Regions from separate parts of the Kluyvera sp. STS39-E genome, predicted to be linked through region 2. Evidence: predicted binding sites of a transcription regulator. Region 2 holds the regulator's gene; the other holds the start of a gene.

Region 1 (8,854 bases), 340 kb from region 2:
ACGCTTTCGCTTACGAACTCCGCCACCTTCGCGTCATGCTCATGCTCTTGCTTATCACCCCAGCCGTTGAAATTAAAACCGACGCCGCCAAGTTTACCGTGCGGGCTACGGACAAATACCGGCCCGGTATCGCGTATCCATAGATCGTCAATGGGCTGAACGTGCAGATTGACTGTCGACCCGCACAGGCGGGAGGCGAGGTCGTAATCTTCTTCTCGCACCAACATATTGAGCGGTTCAAACGAGGCGATTGTTTTGGCGATTAATGCCAGATTGTCCTGAACCACCGGCAGCAGGTGCGGTTCCCAGATTTCTGCGCTGGCGCCAAATGCCATCCAGGTTGCCGCGTGGGGCGCACCTTCATCTGGCATCAGCCATGAAGGGTTTGAAGCGGCGTAAACGAGCGAGCTAAAACCGGCTTGGCCTGCGATAAATGTGCCTGCTGAAGCCACTAGGCTCTGCCTAACAAAAGTCCGTCGTGTGATCATGAGAAAACCTTTAACGTGTATTCACCTGATAAAAGGTGAACACAATAATAATAGATGATAAAGCGTGTATTGTTATTAATTAATAATAACATTGCTGTCAGACTTCGAGCGAAATATAGCACGCGGATAATAAGAAGCAATTGCAGATGGTTTTTATTTCTTGGTTTTTTGCCGATTATTAAAACTTCTCAACTATATATTTATATATAATTTATATTTATCTACGGTTGCTCGGAGCATACTATTGAGATTCATCCCCATGCCGGGCTGGAGAGAGACGAGTATAATGATGCTGTTTCTATGCGTCTGACGCCTGCTGCTTTTTGACGTCAGCTCTTTTGCCAACAAAGGATAATGCCAATGAGCGCTGAGATAAAAACGCTGACCACCAAAGAAATTTACCGAAACCGTTGGATGACGCTCAAAGAAGATCGTGTCCAGCGTGCCGATGGCAGCGAGGGGATATATTCCGTTATTGAAAAGGGTGACTTTGTTGTCATCATCCCAGTGCACAATGATGAGATCTTTGTGGTTGAGCAGTTCCGATATCCGCTAGGGAAAAGAACGCTTGAGCTGCCGCAGGGGAGCTGGGAAATGTCGCCTTCGGCTGCGCCAGAAGATGTTGCCGCCGGAGAACTGCGTGAAGAAACCGGCTTGAATGCCGGTAAGCTTGAATATGTCGGCTATCAGAAGCTGGCGCAGGGGTATTCTGCGCAGGGTTACCATATCTATTTGGCCACGCAGCTGACATTTGGCGGCCAGCAGCTCGATGAAGAAGAGTATGGTTTGACCGTCAAAAAAATGAAAATCGCTGAATTTAGAGCGTTAATTCTCGACGGACAAATTAGCGATGCGACGTCGGTGACCGCGTTTTTGTTGGCGAGCGCTAAAAATAAAATCGGCGAATCCATCGAGCGTGGATGAAAATAGAGACAGGGGCGAGGACATCGGCAAATCCCTCTCCAAGCCCCAGTTCTTATTACAGCATGACGCCTATTCTTGCCAGTTTGACTCGCGAATAATCCGACAGAAATTACCCGGCACAAAAGCGGCCTCTTTATCGGCGATGACGTCGGCCTTCACGTTGCCAAAGGTAGTTTGCGGTTTGGCTTTAATACCATCATAAAATGCGTTGATGATATTTTCTTTAAAGCCTGATTGGCGAGGGTGCTGCGCCACCACCGCTTCACGGCTGGCATCGCTGAACTTGTCGTAATCAATTCCCAATACATCCATCTCAACGCCTGCGGTTAACAGCGCGATTTCAGGCGCCATAAACTCTGGGATCCCCGGGGTCGTGTGCAGCGCAATTGCGGTCCACACCTTATCGATATCCGCAGGGGCTACGCCGTGGCTATCGAGAAATGCGCGGGCGGCATTCGCGCCATCCACCTCGAAACGTTTATCACAGCTGCAATGTTCGTGGGTCAGGCCCACATCGTGGAACATGCAACCGACATAAAGCAGCTCATGATCTACCTTCAAGCCGCGGCGTGCGCCTGCCAGCGCACCCCAGTAGAAGACGCGGCTAGAGTGATGGAATAGCAGGTCGTTCTCGGTGTCACGAACAAATTCAGTCGCTTCACGGGCCAGTTTGCTGTCGGGGATCTGAATGCCTTGTACGGTAAATGTCATATCTTGCTCCTTATGAGTTGTTGAAATGAAGTTTACAGGGCATTCTGTATGTCTCTAAACGTCTAATTGCGACGAATAAGGACATAACTTCTAATCAGGACACCCAGCGATGATGAAACGCGTTATTGCCATTCTTGCGGTACCCGGCGTCCAGCTTCTGGACGTTTCAGGGCCGCTTGATGTCTTTGCTGAGGCGAATCGCCAACTGCGGCGAAAGGTATATGAACCGGTGGTTGTCTCGCTGGATGATCTGACGGTTGAGGCGTCATCGGGGGTTAAGCTTATGGCGAACACGCAGCTTGAAAATGCGCACACGCTACGGCCCGATACCTTCCTGTTGGCGGGCGCGCCGGATGTTTGGCAACAGGTGCTGACGCCTGTGCAAAAAGAGCAGATTCGTTCGCTTTGTGAAAACAGCAGCCGTTATGGTTCTGTCTGCACCGGCGCTTTCCTGCTGGCACAAACGGGGCTACTGATACAGCGCAAAATCACCACCCACTGGGCAAGCGCCTCGCGTCTGAGCGCTATGTTTCCGCAGATTGAAGTCGATGCTGACGCACTGTATGTCGCCGATGGCCCGGTGAGAACGGCGGCCGGAGTCACCTCCGGTATGGATCTGGCTATCAGGCTGGTGGAGGAAGATTTGGGGCGAGAGGTCGCGCAGGACGTGGCCTGCAACTTGGTGATGTTTTTCCGTCGTCCGGTCAACCAAGGCCACTTTATTCGCCATAGCGCGATTTCCCCAACGGGCCGCAGCGCCTTCCAGGATCTCCAACGTTGGACCCTTGCTAATTTGGCCCGCGTCGAAAGCCTGAATGATATGGCGGAACACATTGGCCTGAGCGTCCGTCACCTTGGCCGACTGTTTCGCCAAGAGATGGACATGGCGGCGGGAGAATGGCTGGAAGCTGGACGCATAGACCATGCGAAGCGGCTGCTGGAAAATGGCACGTTGCCGCTAAAAACCATCGCCAGTCAGTGTGGCTACGCCAGCTGCGACGTGCTGCGGCGTGCATTTGTCAAACGCACGGGCATGACGCCTTCTGTCTATCGACGATTTAATACGATAACGACCAGTGCCTGATGGCGCTACGCTTATCAGGCCTACAAAATCAGGAAGTTATGATGGTGTTGTAGGCCCGGTAAGCTTGCGCCACCGGGCAATGCTCAGTTAGAACAGAACAGAATAGTTCAGCCCAAACGTCCGTCCACGGCCTTTGTAGTCATACAGTGAAGCCGGGCCTGAAGCCGGGCTGTAGTACAGCGGCGCACGCTGCCCCCAAACCGTGGTGTAGTCGCGGTCAAACAGGTTTTCCACGCTGAAGCTCAGCTTGCCCACCGGCAGCTGGTAGCTGCCCAGCAAATCAATGGTCGTGTAGCCATCAAGCTGATTGCCGGCTTCATCGGTGAGTTTAAACGAGGTGGTGCTCTGCACGCGTAGGCTCCACGGGTCCGGTGCCCAGCCAATATAGGCAGTGGCTTTTGACGGGCTGGCGACCTTCACATCATATTTTTGCCACTGACCGTCCACCTTCGACTCGGTTTTCAATACGTTGAAATTACCACCGGTGCTCCAGTTGGTGTCCGGAATAAAGTAATCCACCGCGCCTTCCACGCCGTAAATACGGCGCTTATCGTCAATGATGCTGATGGTCAGATCTTTATTCGCCTGCACGTTCTTGTCGGACAGCGAGTAGTAGGCCGCAATCTGGGTACGCAGGTTGTCGCCGGTATAACGCCAGCCCAGCTCGTAGGAGTTGACCTTAATCCCTTCCAGCGTGCTGTCATTAACATTGACGCTGTTGGTCAGCGGCAGATGACCATTGACCGCCGCACCGTAGGCGCCGCGACCGTAGTATTTACCCGGGTCTGGTAGCTCGACGCCCTGTGAGAAGTTAAACCAAGTCTGCTGGCGTTCGGTCAGGTGCACCAAGAGACCGGCGTTAAACAGGAAGTTATCGTAATCGGTTGAACCGCCAGGAATGGCGTCGGCGGATTTTATCGTGCCTGCGGCAATTTGCTGCTGCTGCGCATAGCCAACGAAGTCGTCAACTTTGTTTTCGGTGTACTGGTAGCGTACGCCGCCGCTCAGGGTAAAGATCTCGTTGATGTCATAGCTCGATTGCAGGAACGCGGCCAAATTGCTGATGTCGTATGACGGATAGCGTCCGGTGGTATAGATTTGCTGGTTGTTCAGCCCGCCGGAGGCGTTAGCTTTATCTTTATCGAAGAACATCTGGTTAGAGGTGAAGCGCTCGTGGTCGGCATCCAGCCCGTAGGTCAGTTGCCAACCGTCCAGCGGCGTGCTGTTCATCGTCAGCTTCGCGCCATACTGGTTGGTTTCCTGCTGGGACGAGGAGAACGAGGTCAGCTCGTTTTTCTTGTTCATGCTTGGGAATGGATAGAACTTCAGCGACTCATCGCGATAGTACACTTGGCCGACCAGCTCTTGGCCTAAGAAATCGCTGTTTGAGTACTGCAGGCTCATCAAATGGCGCTCGGTACCGGGAATACGATCCGAATTCAGCCCGCTGCTGACGTACGGCTTAGTGGCGCCGCTCAGTGCGGAGAAGTTTTTCCCCAGATTCAGCCCGTAATCGTCGTCGCCCTGACTCTTGTAATATTGCGTCACCAGTTGGAGCTGCTGGGTTTCGTCGATATTCAGTGTGCCGGTGCCCATCACGTCTAGGCGGTCGGAATACTGTAGACCGGTCTGCGTGTTATCCAGCAAGGTGGCATCGCCGTTACCGTCATACCAGCCGCCAAATTTCTGGTACGCCACTGACATCCGTCCGGAAATATGGTCGTTACCGCCGGAGACGGCGCTGGCAATACGCTCATCGTGATCTTTGCTGCTGTTAAAGCCGCTTTTGCTGCCCGCTTCAAACTCCACTTGGGTTTCCGGCTGGCCTTTTTTGGTGACAATGTTAATCAACCCGCCGGTACTGCCGCCGCCGTACAGCGAGGTGGCGCCGGAGATCACTTCAATATGTTCGATATTGAATGGGTCAATAGAGTCCAACTGGCGGCTATCGGTACGTGAAGAGTTGAGGCGCACGCCGTCAATCAGTACCACCAGCGGGCGACCGCGGACGTTCATGCCATAGTTGGTACGGCTTTGGCTACTGACGTCGAGGCCGGGGATCAACTGAGCCAGCGCGTCTTTAAGCTCTTTACCGCCTTGGATTTGCTGCTCCAGTTCGGCATTTTCAATCACCCAAGTGGTTTGCGCCATTTCAGCGACGGTACGGTTGTTACGGCTGGCGGAGATCACCATCGACTCATCGTCGGTTTGTTGTGCTACGGCGGGAGCCATCATCGCCAGCAGCAGCGGGTTCAGCGCCCAGAGGGTATGTTTCTTCGTTATCATCATGATTCCTGCGCACGGGCAGACAAACGCCAGCCCAAAAATGCGGTTCAGTGAGTTAAAGATGCGGCGTCATGCCGCTTTTTTTTCGTCGCGAGCCCGCCACGAAATATATAAACCATGAATAATTCATGGGTTTATATCAGTTGTAGTAATGCGAATATTGTCGATAATATTTCTCATTATCAATACTAATTATCAGAGTTGACTAAATTTCATGAACGGGTGGTGGGATTTTTCTCCGCCGTTACTCCCCTATGCGTAAGGAAAATTTATGGCAGTCGTTCCGGGTTATCGTCTGTTTAACGTGCAGCTAGCGCGTAAAAGTGAGGTTTCACCTTCTCTGCTAAGCCTAGTGTTTCGCGGGGAAGAAGTGGCGCAGATGAAATCTGACTCGCCCGATCAGCGGATCAAAATGCTGTTTCCCGCCGAAGACGGCACGCCGCCATCGCTGCCGGTGGAAGGGGAGTGGTATCCAACGCTGCTGGCTATCGCCAAAGATAAGCGGCCAATTGTGCGCACTTATACGCTGCGTCACGTCGATCCGCAGCGCCAAGAAGTCACGGTGGAATTTGTCAGACACGGCACCGAAGGCCCGGCTTCGGCTTGGGCAATTCATGCAAAACCTGGCGATGCGATTCAGATTGTGGCCCCCAATGCGGCGCAAACTGAAGACAGCGGCGGCTACGAATGGACGCCGCCTACAGGGCTGCGTCGCGCCTTGATCATTGCTGATGAAACAGCGCTGCCGGCGGCGCGTGGAATTCTGGAAATGCTCGCCGGTCAGGTGAGCCCGCCGCAGGTGCAGGCGTTTTTTGAGGTGCCTGAACAGGGCGATTGCATCGATTTAAGCCATCTGCCTTTTGCCACGGTCCACTGGCTGCCGCGTCAGCCCGTGGCGGCTGCGCACGGCGAGTGTCTTCTTGATGCGGTGAAGCAGCACGCGCGCCTCCCTGAAAGCGATAGCGCCGGGAGCGTGAAGGAAGAAGCGGAAGGGGAGCTGCTCTGGGATAAAGCGACCACCGACAACAGCGACTTCTATGGCTGGGTGGCGGCGGAGTCCACGGTCGTGAAACAGCTGCGTCGCTACCTCATTGGCGAGCAGGGCGTTGCGCACGATGCCATTAACTTTATGGCCTACTGGGCAAAAGGCCGCGTGCGCTAATGGCGCAGAATAAATAGTCACTGCGCGCTAAAATAGCCACATTAATAATAAAGTTAATGTGGCTATTTTCATAATAGATTCATCTGACTCTCTTGTTTTGTTATTTATTTTTCCTATGACAGTTTGCACTGTTATTGCTCATATATGTTCCGTGAAGGTGCGTAATATATTTTAGCTTCCCAGTTATTTTATTTTAACTCCATATAAAACAATTATTTAATTATTTGGCATGGGCCTTGCTAATTGAATTCCATCTTGTATACCAACAGGAATTCAACGATGGCATTAATGACCGGTAAGACACTGGCCGCATGGCGTCAGCAGGTTGCACATAATAGCGACGCGGTTCTGACTTTATTAAAAGAACATATTCATACTCTCTCGATTGAGGATAGCGCTTGGCTGATGATTGCCAGCGATGCCCAGCTACAGGCGCAATGGGATGCGTTAATTCCGCTTTACCGCAGCAACCCGGATGCACTGCCATTATTCGGTATTCCGTTCGCGGTTAAAGATAACGTCGACGTAGCCGGATGGCCCACGACCGCCGCCTGTCCGGCGTTTGAATATATTGCCAAACAGGATGCTACCGCCGTTGCCCGGCTGAAAGCCGCCGGTGCTATCGTTATCGGCAAAACCAACCTTGACCAGTTTGCCACCGGCCTTGTCGGTACGCGCTCTCCGTATGGTGCCGTCGCCAATACCTTTAACGCGCAATACGTGAGCGGCGGCTCAAGCTCGGGCTCGGCTTCGGTGGTGGCGCGCGGCTTAGTGCCGTTTGCCTTCGGCACCGATACCGCCGGTTCCGGTCGCGTACCTGCGGGGTTTAACAATATTGTCGGGCTCAAGCCAACCAAAGGCTGGCTGTCAGCCTTTGGCGTGGTGCCCGCCTGTCGCTTGAACGACACGCTCTCGGTGTTTGCGCTGACGGTCGATGACGCGTTTTACATTGCGTCTCTGGCGGGAGGTGTGGACCCGCAAGATGCTTACTCCCGCAGCAACCCAGCGACCGCGCCTGCCACGCTGCCGAAAGCTCCGGTATTTGCCGTACCGGAAGTGCTGAATTTCTTTGGTGACACCCAGGCACAGGCGGCGTGGGAAAACGCACTCGACGCGCTGTGTGATGGTGGCGTCACGCTCAAACCCGTCGACTTCTCCGCTTTTTCTCAGCTTGCAGAACAGCTCTATCAGGGGCCATGGGTTGCCGAGCGCACCGCCGCCGTAGGCGATATGTTGCAGCATCCGCAGCAGATGGACCCAACCGTCTACACCATTGTCGCTGCGGGCCTGAACTACAGTGCGGTGGATGCCTTCAAGGCGGAGTATCTCCGCGCCGAACTGGCGCAAAAAATCCAGCAAACCTTCATCGATGTCGATGCTCTGGTGGTGCCAACATCACCCACCATCCATACCCTGGAAGAGATGAAGCAAGAGCCTATCCGCTTCAATTCGCAGTTTGGTACCTACACCAACTTCACCAACCTTGCCGATCTTAGCGCGCTGGCCCTGCCGGCTCCGTTTCGTGCAGACGGCCTGCCGGCCGGTATCACACTGATTGCACCGGCCTGGCATGACCGCGCGCTGGCGGATTTTGGCCTGCGCTGGCAGCAGCAGCTTGCGCTGCCTCTCGGAGCGACAGGTCTGCCGTTGACTGAAAGCGCGGCGCTTGCTCCTTCTGCGCATCACGTCCGCGTCGCCGTTGTCGGAGCGCATCTGCGCGGTATGCCGCTCAATTTCCAGCTCACCCGTCGTCAGGCGTCGTTTGTCGAAGCGACGCAAACCGCGTCGTGCTATCGCCTGTATGCGCTCGCCAACACCCAGCCGCAGAAGCCAGGCATCGCCCGCGATAGCAGCGGAGCGGCGATTGAAGTGGAGCTGTGGGATATCCCGCTGGCGCGCTTTGGGGAGTTTGTTGCCGAAATTCCCGCCCCGCTGGGGATTGGCTCGCTAGAGCTTGCCGACGGCCGCTGGGTGAAAGGCTTTATTTGTGAACCGGCGGCGCTAAAAGACGCCGCGGACATTACCGAATTTAAGGGCTGGCGCCACTGGATTGCCCATAAGGAGACTCGCCATGTTTAATACCGTGCTGATTGCCAACCGTGGCGAAATTGCCTGCCGGGCGATACGAACGCTCAAGCGCCTGGGGATCACCAGCGTGGCGGTGTATTCCGATGCCGATAAAAACGCCGAGCATGTCAA
Region 2 (8,854 bases):
TCTACGATGAGTGAGGCTGAAGCCCGCCCGACTAACTTTATTCGTCAGATCATTGACGAAGATCTGGCTACCGGTAAGCACAACACGGTGCATACTCGTTTTCCGCCAGAGCCAAATGGCTATCTGCACATTGGCCATGCGAAATCTATCTGCCTGAACTTCGGCATTGCGCAAGACTATCAGGGCCAGTGCAACCTGCGTTTCGATGACACCAACCCGGTAAAAGAAGACATCGAATACGTTGAGTCCATCAAAAATGACGTCGAGTGGTTAGGTTTTCACTGGTCAGGCAACGTTCGCTACTCCTCTGATTACTTCGATCAGCTGCATGCCTATGCGGTAGAACTGATCAATAAAGGTCTGGCGTATGTCGATGAACTGACGCCAGAGCAAATCCGCGAATACCGCGGGTCGCTGACTGCGCCGGGTAAAAATAGCCCGTTCCGCGATCGCAGCGTCGAAGAGAACCTAGCGCTGTTCGAAAAAATGCGTGCCGGTGGTTTCGAAGAAGGTAAAGCCTGTCTGCGTGCCAAAATCGACATGGCCTCTTCTTTCGTCGTGATGCGCGATCCCGTGCTGTACCGTATTAAATTTGCCGATCACCACCAGACCGGCACCAAGTGGTGCATCTATCCGATGTACGACTTCACCCACTGCATCAGCGATGCGCTGGAAGGGATTACGCATTCACTGTGTACTCTGGAGTTCCAGGACAACCGTCGCCTGTACGACTGGGTGCTGGACAACATCACGATTCCCGTTCACCCGCGTCAGTACGAATTCTCGCGCCTGAATCTGGAATACACCGTGATGTCCAAGCGCAAGCTGAATCAGCTGGTGACCGAGAAGCACGTTGAAGGTTGGGACGATCCGCGTATGCCGACTATCTCCGGTTTGCGCCGTCGTGGCTACACGGCAGCGGCTATCCGTGAATTCTGCAAACGTATTGGCGTGACCAAACAGGACAACACCATTGAGATGGCTTCTCTGGAATCCTGTATCCGTGAAGATTTGAACGAGAACGCGCCGCGTGCGATGGCAGTTATCGATCCGGTTAAGCTGGTCATCGAAAACTATCCGCAGGGCGAGGGCGAAATGGTCTCCATGCCTAACCATCCGAACAAACCGGAAATGGGTAGCCGTGAAGTTCCATTCAGTGCAGAACTGTGGATCGATCGCGCGGATTTCCGTGAAGAAGCGAACAAGCAGTACAAGCGCTTGGTGATGGGTAAAGAAGTGCGTCTGCGTAACGCCTACGTGGTGAAAGCAGAGCGCGTGGAGAAAGATGCCGAAGGCAATATTACCACTATCTTCTGTACCTACGATGCTGACACCCTGAGCAAAGATCCGGCCGATGGCCGTAAAGTTAAGGGCGTTATTCATTGGGTTAGCGCCGCACACGCGCTGCCAATTGAAATCCGTCTGTACGATCGTCTGTTCAGCGTACCAAACCCAGGTGCCGAAGAAGACTTCCTGGCAGTGATGAATCCTCAGTCGCTGATTATCACCCAAGGCTACGGTGAGCCGTCTCTGCAGGCCGCTGAAGCGAGCAAAGCCTACCAGTTCGAGCGTGAGGGTTACTTCTGTCTCGACAGTCGTTACAGCACAGCAGACAAGCTGGTATTTAACCGCACCGTCGGTTTACGTGATACCTGGGTTGGCTAACAGCAGCCCCTTGTTGTGTAAAGACGCCGCTTTTGCGGCGTTTTTTTTATCTCACCGCCATTCGTTTAAGTTTTGTAGTTTCGCGTAGCGAATTAATACAATTATTTTACCTCTGATATTTCCGTATGCCGCCCGGTAACTTCTCTCAAAATTCCGCTGTAAACGGTCTCATTAACATTTAGACCAGACCACACAAGGGTTGGAGCGCTGAGATGCTAACAACGCACCTCGTTACACCTTGAAACCAAATATGTGCGCTTTGTCATAATCCTGCACTCTTGTTGCGGAAAAGGATTGATAATTCGCGTCGCGAAAAATAGTCTATCGGTGTAGTGAAATATCATTTTCCAGAAGTTCATTTTTTTTAAAGTTTTATTTTTTGCCTTCGCTTTGCGGCGGCATTTTAAAAGTCAAAGAGGATATAACTATGCGTACGTTTAGTGGCAAACGTAGTACGCTGGCGCTGGCTATCGCCGGTGTGACAGCACTGTCAGGCTTTACAATGGCGCCGGATGCAAAAGCAGAAGGGTTCATTGACGACTCATCATTAACCGGCGGCATCTATTACTGGCAACGTGAACGTGACCGTAAAGATGTGACCGATCACGACAAGTATAAAACCAACCTGTCTCACTCCACCTGGAACGCCAACCTCGACTTCCAGTCTGGCTATGCTGCCGATATGTTCGGTATCGATATCGCTGCGTTCACCGCAATTGAAATGAACGAAAGCGCCGAAAGCGGCCACCCAAACGAAATCGCGTTCTCTTCTAAAAACAAGGGTTACAGCGAAGACTACAGCGGTGATAAGAGCGGTATCAGCCTGTATAAAGCAGCCGCGAAATTCAAACTCGGTCCAACTTGGGCTCGCGCAGGTTACATCCAGCCTACCGGTCAAACCCTGCTGGCACCACACTGGAGCTTCATGCCTGGTACCTATCAGGGTGCTGAAGCGGGTGCCAACTTTGATTACGGCGATAATGGTGCTCTGAGCTTCTCCTACATGTGGACCAACGAGTACAAAGCGCCTTGGCACCTGGAGATGGATAACTTCTATCAGAACGATAAGAAGACCAAAGTCGACTACCTGCACTCTATCGGTGCTAAATACGATTTCAAAAATGACCTGGTGCTGGAAGCGGCATTTGGTCAGGCAGAAGGTTATGTTGATCAGTACTTCGCCAAAGCGAGCTACAAATTCGATATTCCTGGCGGCCCATTGACGACCAGCTATCAGTTCTACGGTACTCGTGACAAAGTCACCGACCGCGGCGTAAACGATATTTATGATGGCACCGCGTGGCTGCAAGCACTGACCTTTGGTTACAAGCTTAACGAGGTGTTCGATTTCCGTCTGGAAGGGACTTGGGTTAAAGCTGAAGGCCAGCAGGGTTACTTCCTGCAGCGTATGACGCCAACCTATGCTTCCTCTAACGGTCGTCTGGATATCTGGTGGGATAACCGCTCTGACTTCAACGCCAACGGCGAAAAAGCGGTGTTCTTCGGCGGCATGTATGACCTGAAAAACTGGAATCTCCCTGGTTGGGCAGTGGGCGCGTCTTACGTCTATGCATGGGATGCTAAACCAGCGACCTGGCAGATGAATCCAGACGCGTTCTACAACAAAAACAACACCATCAAAGAATCTGCATATAGCCTTGATGCCATGTACACCGTACAGGAAGGCCGCGCGAAGGGTACGCTCTTCAAACTGCACTTCACTCAGTACGACAACCACTCCGATATCCCAAGCTGGGGCGGCGGTTACGGCAACATCTTCCAGGACGAACGTGACGTGAAATTCATCGTCATCGCACCGTTCACTATTTTCTGATGCATGAGGCGGTAGCGGGAAACCACTACCGCCACTAAGAGGCTCATTGCATGAAAAAATTGATTATTGTCGCCCTGATGGCCGCTGGCCTTAGCGCCTGTGTGCAGTCTCCTGCGCCGCAAGAAGATAGCAAACTGAAAGATGCCTATAGCGCCTGTATCAATACGGCGGAAGGCAGCCCGGAGAAAATCGAGGCCTGCCAGAGCGTATTAAACGTGCTGAAGCAAGAGAAGAAGCACGAGCAGTTCGCGAATCAGGAAAGCGTGCGTGTGTTGGACTACCAGCAGTGCATTCAGGCTAGAAAAATGGGTAATGACCAAGCTGTCGCAAGCAAATGCGATAAAATCTGGCAAGAGATCCGCAGCAACAATACGTCGAACAAGTAACGTTGTCTGCTGAACGAAAAAAACCGCTGCTTGCAGCGGTTTTTTTATGTGGGTAGCTGAAGAAAGGTAAAAAAAAACCAGCACACGGTGGCTGGCTTTTTGACGAGCGGCGAGTCGTTATTTTGCGACGTCGTCGTGAGCGTGTTCATCTTCACGGCAGTCGCCTTCAGCACAGTGACCGTACAGATACAGGCTGTGGTTGGTTAGGCGAATACCATGTTTAGTGGCGATTTCACGCTGGCGAGCTTCAATAGAATCATCGCTGAACTCGATAACTTTACCGCAGTCGAGGCAGATCAGGTGATCGTGGTGATGCTGTTGGGTTAATTCGAAAACGGATTTACCGCCTTCAAAATTATGGCGGGTCACGATGCCAGCATCATCGAACTGGTTAAGTACGCGGTAAACCGTGGCTAAACCGATTTCTTCACCCATGTCGATCAGGCGTTTGTATAAGTCTTCCGCGCTGACATGGTGGTTATGAGGTTCCTGAAGAACTTCCAGAATCTTTAACCGTGGAAGTGTGACTTTCAGGCCAGCCTTCTTTAATGCGGTATTATTGTCAGTCATGCGGAATCTGTCCTGTTGCTTTACGATTAACTTCCATCAGTGAAAGTTTCACAGAGAATGCACCCGAATTAATGCGTCTCATTATAGAATGGCCCTATCAAAATGAAAACAGCAAGGCCCGGGTAAGCTGAGCTTTCAAAAACGAGGCATCATCGACAAACTGGGCGATGAACCTGCGCCAAATCTGATGATATTGTACAGGTATGCGATAAAAAGTTAAAAAAATGTAGCTATTATTTTAATTGCTTTTACCTATTAATGAGGTGCAATTCAATAATTACACCTCATTATCGCAATTAGGCGTTTTTGATCTCATCCAAGTGCAGTTCTTCGGCAACCTGCTTAACCCATTTCTCAACGCGTTCTGCGGTCAACTCTGGTTGGCGATCTTCGTCAATGGCTAGGCCCACGAAGTGATCGTCATCGGCAAGGCCCTTAGACGCTTCAAAATGATAGCCGGCGGTTGGCCAGTGGCCGACGATGGTTGCGCCATGAGGTTCAATAATGTCACGGATGGTACCCAGGGCATCACAGAAATATTCTGCATAGTCTTCCTGGTCGCCACAGCCGAACAACGCAACCAGCTTGCCGTTGAAATCAACTTCTTCCAGCGTTGGGAAGAAATCATCCCAGTCGCACTGTGCTTCACCGTAGTACCACGTTGGAATGCCCAGCAGCAGGATATCGAACGCTTCCAGATCCTCTTTGCTGCTCTTGGCGATGTCATGAACATCAGCGACATCTTTACCAAGCTGTTTTTGAATCATTTTTGCGATATTTTCGGTGTTTCCGGTATCGCTACCGAAGAAGATGCCAACGATTGCCATGAGTAAAATAACCTCTTGAAACTTAATGATATGGTGGTGGCTTAATGCCCACAGATAAGGGCAATCATAGCAGAACAGGTCTAAGTGCGGAAACAGCAATCGTGCCGTACTGCACACTCTGCTACATGAAAGCGTGTTTTGGGGGGATTTTTCAGACTTTCCCCTGTCCGTGCAGCAGCGCGAGCTGATTCATCAACATCTCTTCGATGAGTTCGCTACGGCTCATATCACGGGCAGTCGCCAGCTCGTTGAGCGCATCAACGGCTTCATGATTCAGCTTCAGTTCAACACGCTTGAGCCCACGAACCTTGTCGCGTTTTAGCTGGTTGCGCTTATTGATGCGGAGCTGCTCGTCACGCGAAAGCGGATTGGTTTTTGGTCTTCCCGGGCGACGCTCATTTGCGAACAAATCTAGTGTCGTACGGTCCGTTTGTTCTTTTGCCATGATTCTGAGTGACTTCGGGGAAAACAAGCTACCGGGCAGTACCCGGCGCAGACAGCGCGCAATCATACATCAGTGGAACCCGCACGCCAACGACCGCGGCCATTCTGGCGCGCAGTCGGTGCATTTTTAATCACTCTGCAAGGTAGCGGCGGATAGCGCGTAGCACCGCGTCCGGTTTTTCGGCGTGAACCCAATGGCCCGCGCCGGCAATAACGTGCGCCTTGGCTTGTGGGAACTGGGCTAAAAGATCGTCGCGATAGGCTTCGGTAACGTACGGCGAATTGCCGCCGGGAATAAAGAGGGCAGGATGATCCCACGCGGGAATCGTCTCCCAGCCGACAATGTGCGGATATTGTTCCCACAGTACCGGTACGTTAAAGCGCCATGCGCCGTCGACAAATGATTTCAGCAGAAACTGAATCACGCCTTCTTCCTTCAGATAATCACGCATCACCGTGGCGGCCTGCTGGCGAGTTGCCACGCCTGCAGATGTCACGGCGTTAATGGCAGCAAAAATCTCATCGTGACGACGAACCTGATAGTTCACAGGAGCAATATCAATCGCCACTAGACGGTCGATGCGTTCTGGAGCCAACGCGGTAAATGCCATCACCGCTTTGCCGCCCATTGAGTGACCGATGAGCGTGGCTTTTTCGATGTTATTGGCGTCGAGAGTATCGAGCAGATCCTGAGCCATCGCCGGGTAGTTCATTTGGTCTGAACGAGGCGACAGCCCGTGGTTACGCATATCAACTTGGATAATATCGTGATCCACGACGAGGTCGCGCGCCAAGATGCCAAGATTATCTAGGCTGCCAAACAGACCGTGGACCAGAACGATGGGGGAATTATTGTGCAGGTTTTGTGCAGATTGCGCTCGGACATTCAATTTCATAGCAAAGTTCTTTTTTTCGCGTTGTCGGGTTAGGGTATCATGTTGGACATTCTAACGCTCAGGGGCAAGTAAGGAACTCATCCGAATTTTGCCGTGTTCCTGTTTTGGCGCTACCCGCTGTTGGGTTTTGACTTTATAATCCCAACGAATTGTATTCAGAAAAATTATCGCACCGGATTAAGATGAAAACGATCGAAGTTGATGACGAGCTCTATCGCTATATTGCGGCTCACACTCTGCACATTGGCGAGAGCGCGTCCGACATTTTACGGCGTATGCTGAAATTCAGCGCCGCTTCACAGCCCGCTGTTGCCGCGGCACCGGTCGTCAAAGCAGAACCTACTCCTGCGCCGGCTGCTACCCCCGCGGCTGAAGTTAAAACGGTTAAAACGACCAAAGACAAAGTCCGTGCCATGCGCGAGCTGCTGCTCTCTGACGAATATGCCGAGCAGAAAAAAGCAGTTAACCGCTTTATGCTGATTCTCACCACGCTGTACTCACTGGACGGTAAAGCCTTCGCTGAAGCCACCGAGTCGCTGCATGGTCGTACCCGCGTCTATTTTGCTGCCGATGAGCAGACGCTGCTGAAAAACGGTAACCAGACGAAGCCTAAACAGGTTCCGGAAACGCCATACTGGGTCATTACCAACACGAATACAGGCCGTAAATGCAGCATGGTCGAACACATCATGCAGTCAATGCAGTTCCCGGTGGAGCTGATTGAAAAGGTTTGCGGTACCATTTCATACTGAAAATCCAACCCTTGCATAAGAAGGACCAGGCAATGGCAAACCATACCCGTGCGGGTCAGCCTGCACAGCAAAGTGATTTGATCAATGTTGCTCAACTGACGTCTCAGTACTACGTGCTGCAGCCGGATGTGGGCAATGCGGAACATGCGGTGAAATTCGGTACATCCGGTCACCGTGGGAGCGCAGGTCGTCACAGCTTCAACGAAAAGCATATTTTGGCCATTGCTCAGGCAATCGCTGAAGAGCGCGCGAAAAATGGAATTACGGGCCCATGCTACGTCGGAAAAGATACTCACGCGCTCTCAGAGCCTGCGTTTATCTCCGTTCTCGAAGTGTTGGCAGCCAATGGGGTTGATGTCATTGTACAGGAAGACAATGGCTTTACGCCGACGCCGGCGGTTTCTAACGCTATCCTGGTACACAACAAAAAAGGCGGCCCGCTGGCCGATGGGATTGTGATTACGCCATCCCACAACCCGCCGGATGATGGCGGTATCAAGTACAACCCACCAAACGGTGGCCCGGCTGATACCAACGTCACCAAAGTGGTTGAAGATCGCGCGAACGCACTGTTGGCCGCCGATCTTAACGGCGTGAAGCGCATCTCTTACGCGGCGGCGCTGGCTTCAGGTCATGTTATCGAACAGGATCTGGTTCAGCCGTTTATTGAAGGGCTTGCGGATATCGTCGATATGGCAGCTATCCAGAAAGCGGGTCTGACGCTGGGTGTAGATCCGCTGGGCGGCTCCGGTATTGAATACTGGAAGCGTATCGCTAAGCACTACAACCTGAATCTGACTATTGTTAACGATCACGTTGACCAGACCTTCCGCTTCATGCACCTCGATAAAGACGGCGCGATCCGTATGGACTGCTCCTCCGAGTGCGCAATGGCGGGCCTGCTGGCGCTGCGTGATAAATTTGACCTCGCGTTTGCCAATGACCCTGACTACGACCGCCACGGTATCGTGACGCCAGCTGGCCTGATGAACCCGAACCATTATCTGGCGGTGGCCATCAACTATCTGTTCCAGCATCGTCCACAGTGGGGCAAAGATGTCGCGGTCGGTAAGACGTTGGTTTCTTCTGCAATGATTGACCGCGTGGTCAACGACCTGGGTCGTAAGCTGGTGGAAGTGCCGGTTGGCTTTAAATGGTTCGTTGATGGCCTGTTCGATGGCAGCTTTGGCTTTGGTGGCGAAGAGAGCGCTGGGGCTTCATTCCTGCGTTTCGACGGCACTCCATGGTCAACGGATAAAGACGGCATCATTATGTGTCTGCTGGCGGCAGAGATTACCGCAGTAACCGGTAAGAACCCGCAGGAGCACTACAATGACCTGGCGGCACGCTTTGGTGCGCCGAGCTATAACCGTCTGCAGGCAAGCGCGACTTCTGCACAGAAAGCGGCCTTGTCCAAACTGTCTCCTGAAATGGTCAGTGCCAGCACGCTGGCAGGCGATCCTATCACTGCACGTCTGAC

The links. Region 2 encodes Fur, which represses iron uptake genes when iron is present. Its sites were predicted from a motif close to ATAATAATGAGAACNACTATCAA; they were not measured.
Region 1: AB4K05_RS06240 (siderophore-interacting protein) is a predicted target of Fur. The motif match lies at 5,657-5,679, and genes of this name have one in related genera.

Annotation. Positions count from the first base shown of each region.
Region 1 covers NZ_JBFQGA010000002.1:573,905-582,758, reverse strand. The annotation lists gene AB4K05_RS06265 (agmatine/peptidylarginine deiminase) at 1-488, opposite strand, end outside; gene AB4K05_RS06260 (NUDIX domain-containing protein) at 849-1,412, shown strand; gene AB4K05_RS06255 (HD domain-containing protein) at 1,482-2,123, opposite strand; gene AB4K05_RS06250 (GlxA family transcriptional regulator) at 2,233-3,207, shown strand; gene iutA (ferric aerobactin receptor IutA) at 3,295-5,496, opposite strand; gene AB4K05_RS06240 (siderophore-interacting protein) at 5,765-6,655, shown strand; gene atzF (allophanate hydrolase) at 6,935-8,734, shown strand; gene uca (urea carboxylase) at 8,727-8,854, shown strand, end outside.
Region 2 covers NZ_JBFQGA010000002.1:229,359-238,212, reverse strand. The annotation lists gene glnS (glutamine--tRNA ligase) at 7-1,665, shown strand; gene chiP (chitoporin) at 2,093-3,499, shown strand; gene chiQ (ChiQ/YbfN family lipoprotein) at 3,550-3,885, shown strand; gene fur (ferric iron uptake transcriptional regulator) at 4,003-4,455, opposite strand; gene fldA (flavodoxin FldA) at 4,752-5,282, opposite strand; gene ybfE (LexA regulated protein) at 5,434-5,727, opposite strand; gene ybfF (esterase) at 5,858-6,622, opposite strand; gene seqA (replication initiation negative regulator SeqA) at 6,805-7,374, shown strand; gene pgm (phosphoglucomutase (alpha-D-glucose-1,6-bisphosphate-dependent)) at 7,407-8,854, shown strand, end outside.